4 regions of the Paenibacillus sp. FSL W7-1332 genome follow, and region 1 is predicted to be linked to each of the others. Evidence: predicted binding sites of a transcription regulator. Region 1 holds the regulator's gene; each other region holds the start of a gene.

Region 1 (2,208 bases):
GAGATTCCAGGATAGCAGCGCTTCGGTTCTGCTGGGCACCAGCTCCTTCTGGGAAGGAGTAGATATACCCGGTGAGGCGCTCACCTGCCTTGCCATCGTCCGGCTGCCGTTCCAGCCGCCGAATCACCCTCTGGTCGAAGCCAAGAGCGAGCTTCTGCAGCAGCAGAAGAAGAACCCGTTCATGAAGCTTTCGGTTCCGCAAGCGGTCATTCGCTTCAAACAGGGATTTGGCCGACTGGTACGGACCGCGCAGGATAAGGGGATTGTCATCGTTTACGATACTCGGGTCATTGAATCCTATTACGGGAAGTATTTCTTATATTCCTTGCCTGGACCGAAGATGGAGCACATGCCGACAGAGGGGATCGTTCCCCGAATTTCGAAATGGCTGCAGGAAGAGGCAGGCATAGGGAACCAAGCTGAATAAAGTGAAACCATGAACGAGCACAAACAAATGTAGATATTAACCTATTATTAGGGGGAGCATGCATGAAATCGGAAAAAATTTCGGAAGCCGTGGTCCGCAGATTACCTGTATACTTGCGCTATTTGAATGAGCTTCAGAAAAGGGAGGTCTCCACGGTTTCCTCCCAGGAACTGGGGCAGAAACTGGACCTCAATCCTGCTCAAATTCGTAAGGACCTAGCGTATTTCGGTGATTTTGGACGGAAAGGGATCGGATATGACGTATCTTATCTGATCGAGAAAATTCGCCAGATTCTAAAGCTGGACCAGAAGATCAATGTCGCATTGATTGGGGCCGGTAATCTTGGACATGCATTATCGAATTACAATGCATTTCTGAAGGACAATATGAAGATTGTGGCGGTTTTCGATTCGTATTCTCCCAAAGTTGGTATGAAAATTAACAATTTGGTCGTACAGCCGATGGAGGAACTGGAGAAGACGGTTCATGAGTACGGCATTCGTATCGGGATTATCACCGTTCCGGATTTTGAGGCGCAGAATGTAGCGAATCAACTTATCGCGGCAGGCATCGAGGCTATCCTGAATTTTGCGCCGACCATCCTGAAAGCTCCACCCCATATCCGGATCCATACGGCAGATTTTACTACGGATTTGCAGAGTTTGGCCTATTATTTGGATAACGGCAAGGAGGATGCAGCACATGACGACAACGAAGTGGATGGTTAAAAACGGAACGTTTGCGGTACTAGAGGAAGGCAGATCCGTGTTACGTGGATATATGGTCGTGGAGAACGACCGGATCACTTACCTGGGTGAAGAAGAGCCGACTGTCCAAGAGGGAACAGAAATCATCGACGGAACCCATCTGTTTTTCCTGCCTGGATTGGTGAATACGCACGGACATGCGGCCATGTCGCTTCTTCGCGGGTATGGCGACGATCTGGCACTGCAAGTATGGCTTCAGGAAAAAATGTGGCCGATGGAAGCCAAATTCACGGCCGACGATGTATACTGGGGAACCTCGCTCTCCGTGCTGGAGATGATTAAAGGCGGAACCACGACATTTGTGGATATGTATGATCATATGGATCAGGTTGCAAAGGTAGTAGAGGACTCAGGCATGCGCGGCGTTCTGACGCGCGGTGTCATCGGATTATGTCCGCCTGAGGTGCAGCAGCAGAAGCTGGAAGAGGCGGTTGCATTCGCGAAAGACTGGCATGGTCAGGCTGACGGTAGAATTACGACGATGATCTCACCGCATGCACCCTATACGTGCCCGCCGGATTTCATCGAAAAATTCGTGCAAGCGTCACATGATTTGAATCTGCCTTTGCATACGCATATGTCCGAAACGGAAACGGAAGTAGCTCAGAACGTAAATGACTACGGACTTCGCCCTGTTGCCCATCTAGAGAAGCTTGGCATGTTCTCCCGTCCAACGCTGCTTGCGCATGCCGTCCATCTGACCGATGAAGAAATCGAAATTCTGGCCAAACATCAAGTTATGGTTTCGCATAATCCAGGCAGCAATTTGAAGCTTGCCAGCGGCATCGCTCGCGTGCCTGCACTGCTGAAAGCCGGGGTCACCGTGTCTTTGGGTACCGATGGACCTGCCAGCAATAATAATCTGGATATGTTTGAAGAGATGCGGCTCGCCGCACTGATCCATAAAGGAGTAAGCGGGGATCCAACCGCAATTCCAGCATCCGAAGCGCTTCGGATGGGTACAGAATATGGAGCCAAGTCAGCCTTCCTTACGGATATTGGTACGCTTGCGGT
Region 2 (2,208 bases), 2.3 Mb from region 1:
GAAATCTTCTGCATCTTTGACACCTGCTTTGAAATCAGCTAGGAGCTGATTGACGACGTGAACGCTTTGCGGAGGATGGCAGTTCTGAACACTTCGGCCGATCACCGCTTTAGTTCGAACGAAGATTCGTTCTTTGCCCTGGGAAAAATATCGAACGATATCATGTTCATCGATAAAGGTTAGGTCGACCGGTAAATGATTTAAAATGGATTCCATCTGTTTGACCGATAAAATGCCTGTACTCATTCGGATATATCCCTCTTGCAGCGGAGAAGACGCCAATCCCTGATCTGCGCCAGGCTCAGCTGCTCTTTCAGGATTCCATTGTTGATCAGGCGCAATTAAGCAATAACCGACCTCTTCGCTTTGGGCAGCAATTTGAAGCCATTCATCCTCCGTCAACTTTTCCAGAGCCATAGGTAATAAGATATGTTCCTCTTTATAGATCATTTCTGTAACTTCGTTTAAGACGCGTCTGGCCAGATCCACTACGATCTCGGCATGCCCATCAAAATGAGTAAGTTTGGATTTCACTTCTTTTATGCCCATTCGGATACCGTCATCTACTGCCCACATCACCTTGGTCGGTCCATAAATTCCGTATTTCTCAAGAAAAGGAAACAGCAAATTTTCTTTGCGGCTGTAGTGTTTGTCTACATCATAGAGAAGACTGAAATCCTCCAGCAATTTGAGGCGATTTGCCTCTCCTTGATCCTTAAGAAACTGATCCAGATGCAGTGCGATTTTGAAGTTTGCCAGTCGATCGATTTCTTGGTTCTCCATCTTAAAGGTAAACACAGGATGTCCAGGCTGCTCTTCAGGCTTATGGGCTCTGTGAATGTCTTGGATGGAACCTTTAAATACCGCAGCATGCACACTGCACAGTCGCTGTACTTCGGTTACGGGGATTCCTTCCTCCTCCATCAGCACTTGCTCCAGCTCCGATATTTCATCAACCGATATTTCGCCTACAGCTTGGTTGAATTTTGACTTTACTTCCTCCACGCTTTTTCCATGGTGAAGCTCTTTAATGATTTCCTTGAGCAAATGTAGCCGGGCAGTTCGATGAGCAGAAATTCCTTCCTCACGGTTATTAATTAATTCACTCATGTTCATCACCTCTGTTTTGATTCATTATATAAAGATAAAGTTCTATTCTGTTTACTTCTCTAAACTAGCATTCTCATGCACCGTGACTTGTGATTAAAAGCACATAGGGAATGAAGATTCATTGAACATAGAAAAGGTGATACGTCATCTTCGAAAAATCTTTATCCGCTTGACGGAATGGCCGCACGACTGAACGAAGCCCGCTCAGCCATATATACGTAACAACCCTTGTTTCCGAATTGCTACGGGGACCGTAAACAAAAAGCGACCGGTTACGGTCGCTTCATTATTGTATGTATAGAAGGGGGTCGAACCCCTATAGTAAAAAATCCGTAACACTCTTTTACCAAGGCTCCACCAACCCGAACACAGGCTATTCGTACTTCTGAATCAGCAATACACTTTTGAATTTCTTCGTCTGAATCAACAAGGAAACCTACAAACGAGCTTTAAGGAGATGCAAAAAAGCAGTCCGCCTCAAACACACTACAAAAATACGGAGCCGCCCCAAGTTATACCGGAGCGGCTAGCCCGCGTCTCTTCACACAATCGCCCCTTGGGCGTACAGCATCTCCCTGAGCTGCGATGCATCGACTTCCACCGCGGTGATTCCCATCTTGCAGGCCAGGGCCGCCGCCGTGCCCGCCGCTTCTCCCGTAGCCATGCAGCTTGGCGTCAAGCGCGTGGTCGCCAGTGCTTCATGCGTGGTGGAAATGCAGCGCCCTGCCGCGAGCAGATTTACTGGTCCTCGGGCCACCAGGCAGCGGTATGGAATACTGTAGGAACCGTCATTCTCGATGGTAGCCTCCATGATCCCTTTGCCTGACGGATCATGCAAGTCAACCGGATAACCGCTCCTCGCAATGCCGTCTTCAAAATGTCGTCCCGTCACCACGTCCTCCATCGTTAACCGATACAGACCGTCGATTCGGCGCGACTCCCTAATTCCGATCTGGGGGGCAACCGAGGAAATGGAGGCCTCGGCAAATCCAGGCACCCGCGATTTCAAAAATTCCGCCATCATCAGCACCTGTTTGCGCCCTTCCTCCTCCGCCAAAGTCAGTTCCTCGACGTCGGTCGCGCTTAAGCCTTGTACCC
Region 3 (2,208 bases), 2.4 Mb from region 1:
AACCGGCTCCAACCAGATATGCAGACTTTTTGTCGACATCGACCGGTTTTTCCGGGCGAGCAAACGCTTCATAATTTCCATTGCTATAATACATTCCAGTCACCTCCGAATTGATTCTAGCAACTACATCATAAAAATATATTCGGAGGTCTCCCATAGACAATGTCCGCCTAATGTCGAAACTTTCGACACAAGGCTAATATTGTCTAATGAGAGTGGTGCAATTTAAACTTTTCCAGCGCGAAAAAGATATCGCCTTGAATCAAAATGCTCAGCCGGTCCACAATCGCAGAGGGCTCTTCTTTCATCCCTTTCGCAATCCAATCCAGCATCAGCCCTACAAACGCATATTTATAAAAGTCAGCGATAAACGACTTATCCTCATCCCTGATCGACATCGTAACGGCCTTTTCCTCAATAACCCCTATCAAAAGATGATACGTTACGTTAAATAGGTACCTTTCCAGCTGCTCTCGTTTAATAGAATGATAGACGCTCGTCACAAACGCCTTGTTTTTTAGCACATACTCAAATATTTGCAATAGGCCCTGCTGCCACGTGTCATACGTTTTCTTGCCATCCAGCGCTATGGTAGCCTCGCTTGTGCAAATCCACTCCACAAGATCATAAATATCCCTGAAATGATAATAAAACGTCTGCCGATTCACTTCACAGTCCTCGACAACATCAATGACGGTAATCTTATCAAGCGTTTTTTTCTCAAGCATTTTTTTTAGCGATAGGGCAAGCGCTTTTTTTGTTGTTTGTGCCATAAAACTCCTCCAATCCAGAGCGTAATCATTCACAAAGGCCATTAGTCAGACGATACACCTTCATTATAAAGGAACTCAACGCGAAAAAGCGGTGACCCTATGAAGGCAAATAGATTGGAAATGCGCAGAAGTCGAGAAAATCGCAACCCGATGGCATCGTTGTAAATAAAAATTAAGTTTATATTGTGAAATAATTCACCACTTAATTAACAGCCCTATATTAAAATGAAGTGGACCTAACGAGGCTGACGGAGGGAGGCAACCGGGGAAGATCTGAGATTCGAAGAATAAAGGCCACACTCGCACACCCTATTGTTTCTCGTTTTTCTACGGTAAACCTCCTTTTTCGTTTGGCTCTTTATGGTCAACTAAATAGATGTAGAGAAAGTGGAGGGTTACACAGTGAAAAAGAAGGTTGCAGCAACGCTTATACTCATTCTCTCTTTCATGCTCGCCATCGCGGGATGCGGCGGCGGGACCCATGATCAGAGTCAAGACAACGCAAAAAAAGAAGAAGCCCCAGATACGGCCGTTTCGGGTGCGTCCCAAACCGGGTATACGCCGATCGATCAGCTCAAAGAAAAGTATGATATCATCATCGTCGGTGCAGGCGGAGCCGGTATGTCTGCTGCCCTTGAGGCAAAAGAAAAAGGCATGACTCCGGTCATTTTTGAAAAAATGCCGATTGCCGGCGGGAATACCATAAAATCATCCTCGGGCATGAATGCTTCCGAAACCAAGTTCCAACAAGAACAGGGCATTAAGGACAGCAACGATTTATTTTATGAAGAGACTTTAAAGGGCGGTCATGAAACCAACGACAAAGACATGCTTCGTTTCTTCGTTGACCATTCGGCAAGCGCGATCGATTGGCTGGATTCCATCGGGATTCGGTTGAACAATATCACCATTACGGGCGGCATGAACGAGAAGCGCACGCACCGTCCTGAGGACGGCTCGGCGGTAGGACAATACCTTGTCAACGGTCTGGTGAAAAATGTACAAGAACAAGAAATTCCGCTATTCGTCAACGCCAAGGTAACGGATATTACGGAAAAAGAGGGCAAAGCAAACGGCGTCAAAGTCATCTTCAACGGGAAAGACGAGAAATCTATTGCAGCGGATGCCGTCGTTGTGACAACCGGCGGTTTCGGAGCCAACATGGACATGATCTCCGAAGTTCGGTCCGATCTGAAAGGTTACGTGACCACCAATCAAGAAGGCAGCACCGGTGACGGCATTACCATGATTGAAAAACTCGGCGGCACTACGGTCGATATGGATCAAATCCAGGTTCACCCTACGGTTCAGCAGGAGAAATCTTATCTTATCGGGGAAGCCGTTCGGGGAGAAGGGGCCATCCTCGTTTCCAGCCAAGGCAAACGTTTCACAAACGAGCTGGATACTCGGGATAACGTCACCGCCGCCATCAATA
Region 4 (2,208 bases), 3.1 Mb from region 1:
CAATATTTCTCTGGTTACGGATGATGTGTATCCGCAGACGCTGTTGAGACTCGGACATATGAACCATGTGGTCCGCCGCGCTATGGAAGAGGGCGTGGACCCGGTTACGGCGATCCAGCTGGGAACGATCAACGTGGCTCGTTATTTCGGGATGGACATGGAGCTTGGCAGCATTTCACCTGGCAAAACGGCGGATATATTGCTGATTGATGATCTGTTGAGCATGGTCCCTTCCGTTGTGATCACGGATGGCGAAGTGGTTGCAGAGAACGGCCGACTCGTGAAGGCGTTCCCTGTATATCAATACCCGGAAAAAGCTTTTAACTCGGTCAAACTGCAGCGTTCGCTTACTGCGGATGACTTTCTGCTGCGCAGCAAATTCGATGCAGCGCGCACGGAAGTGAACGTGGTGCGCGTCATCGAGAACAGCGCCCGTACCGCTAAAATGACAGCGGTGCTCTCCGTGGAGCAAGGGGTGATCCAGCCAGACCTGGATCAGGACGTGGTTCAGCTGGCATGCATTGAACGCCACGGCACGACGGGGCAAATCTCGCTCGGTTTTGCGAGCGGCTTCGGACTGAAATCCGGCGCAGTTGCGTCCACAGTAGCGCATGACAGCCACAATCTGCTGGTGATGGGCACGAATGCCGAAGATATGGCACTCGCGGCGAATGAGCTGGCCGCGTGCGGTGGCGGCATGATCGTAGTACGGGACGGCAAGGTGCTGGCGAAGGTGGCGATGCCGATTGCCGGTTTGCTGGCGGACCGTCCGGTTGAGATCGTAGCGGAGGAGGTCGCTGCCTTGGAGGAAGCTTGGAAGGAGCTCGGATGCTACATTCATGCCCCGTTCATGACCTTCTCGCTCATTGCGCTGCCGGTGATTCCGGAAATCCGCATAACCAACCGCGGGATCGCGGACGTAACGGAATTCAAGCTCATCGAGACCGAGATTGGCGCGGTTCAATAAGGGCGCAGATACACCGAAGCAGGCTGGCCTTCATGTCAGCCTGCTTTTTATATTGTAAATACAGGCTTTTAAATCGCGAGCAGAGGCAGCGAGTCCTTTCCATTTTCCTCGATGTGCACAAAATCGCAATTCACTTAGTGATTTTCGTCACAAATTTATAACTTTTTGCTCCAGTTTCAGTCCTGATATTGTGATGTTTATCACAATCCTTTAGGGCGTGGTCTGCGACAATACAAAAAGAATCAAATTTGAAGTGATCACGTGAGCTAAAGGAAGGGGTATCTGATATGGATCCGGTTATGCTGGCGCGAATTCAATTCGCATCGACAACCATTTTTCACTTTATTTTCGTACCGTTGTCCATCGGGTTGGCGTTTCTGATTGCCATCATGGAGACGATGTATGTTGTTAAAGGCCAGGAAGTCTACAAGAAAATGGCGAAGTTCTGGGGAAAGCTGTTCCTGATTAACTTTGCGGTCGGGGTTGTGACAGGGATTCTGCAGGAATTCCAGTTCGGCATGAACTGGTCGGATTACTCAAGGTTTGTCGGGGACGTATTTGGCGCACCGCTTGCCATTGAAGCATTGCTGGCGTTTTTCCTAGAGTCGACGTTTATTGGACTGTGGATATTCGGTTGGGACCGTTTATCAAAGAAGGTCCATCTGCTTAGTATCTGGCTGGTGTCCTTCGGCACCCTGATGTCCGCATTCTGGATTCTGGCAGCGAATTCGTTCATGCAGCGTCCCGTCGGATTCGAGATGAATAATGGGCGGGCGGAGATGAATGATTTCTTCGCACTGATTACGAACGGTCAGCTGTTGGTGGAGTTCCCGCACACGATCTTCGGGGCACTGGCAACCGGGGCGTTCCTCGTTGCAGGTGTGAGTGCCTACAAGCTGATGAAGAAGCAAGATTTGGATTTCTTTAAGAAATCATTTCACATCGCCATCGTGATTGGCCTCATCACCTCCATTCTGGTTGCGGTATTCGGTCACCAGCAGGCGCAGTATTTGGTGGATACGCAGCCGATGAAGATGGCCGCTGCGGAGAGCCTGTGGGAAACGAGCGATGATCCTGCGCCTTGGACGGTCATTGCGGCCATCGATCCGGATAAGCAGGAGAACACGATGGAGTTTAAAATCCCGTATTTGCTCAGCTTTTTGTCCTACAGCAAGTTTTCCGGTGAAGTCATCGGGATGAAGGAGCTGCAGGCGCAGTACGAACAGCAATATGGTCCTGGA

Evidence for each region. Region 1 encodes Rex, which represses fermentation and respiration genes when NADH is low (regulators of the CRP and FNR family bind a similar motif). Its sites were predicted from a motif close to TTGTGAAATATTTCACAA; they were not measured.
Region 2: the regulator Rex is predicted to act here: its motif matches at 1,198-1,215, upstream of MKX98_RS01705 (DUF438 domain-containing protein).
Region 3: the regulator Rex is predicted to act here: its motif matches at 957-974, upstream of MKX98_RS01190 (flavocytochrome c).
Region 4: the regulator Rex is predicted to act here: its motif matches at 1,156-1,173, upstream of MKX98_RS32245 (cytochrome ubiquinol oxidase subunit I).

Annotation. Positions count from the first base shown of each region.
Region 1 covers NZ_CP150209.1:2,688,448-2,690,655, forward strand. The annotation lists gene dinG (ATP-dependent DNA helicase DinG) at 1-427, shown strand, start outside; gene MKX98_RS11930 (redox-sensing transcriptional repressor Rex) at 490-1,155, shown strand; gene MKX98_RS11935 (amidohydrolase) at 1,130-2,208, shown strand, end outside.
Region 2 covers NZ_CP150209.1:399,728-401,935, reverse strand. The annotation lists gene MKX98_RS01705 (DUF438 domain-containing protein) at 1-1,110, opposite strand, end outside; gene MKX98_RS01700 (FAD-dependent oxidoreductase) at 1,652-2,208, opposite strand, start outside.
Region 3 covers NZ_CP150209.1:243,283-245,490, reverse strand. The annotation lists gene MKX98_RS01200 (oleate hydratase) at 1-94, opposite strand, end outside; gene MKX98_RS01195 (TetR-like C-terminal domain-containing protein) at 207-773, opposite strand; gene MKX98_RS01190 (flavocytochrome c) at 1,176-2,208, shown strand, end outside.
Region 4 covers NZ_CP150209.1:7,097,578-7,099,785, reverse strand. The annotation lists gene ade (adenine deaminase) at 1-967, shown strand, start outside; gene MKX98_RS32245 (cytochrome ubiquinol oxidase subunit I) at 1,255-2,208, shown strand, end outside.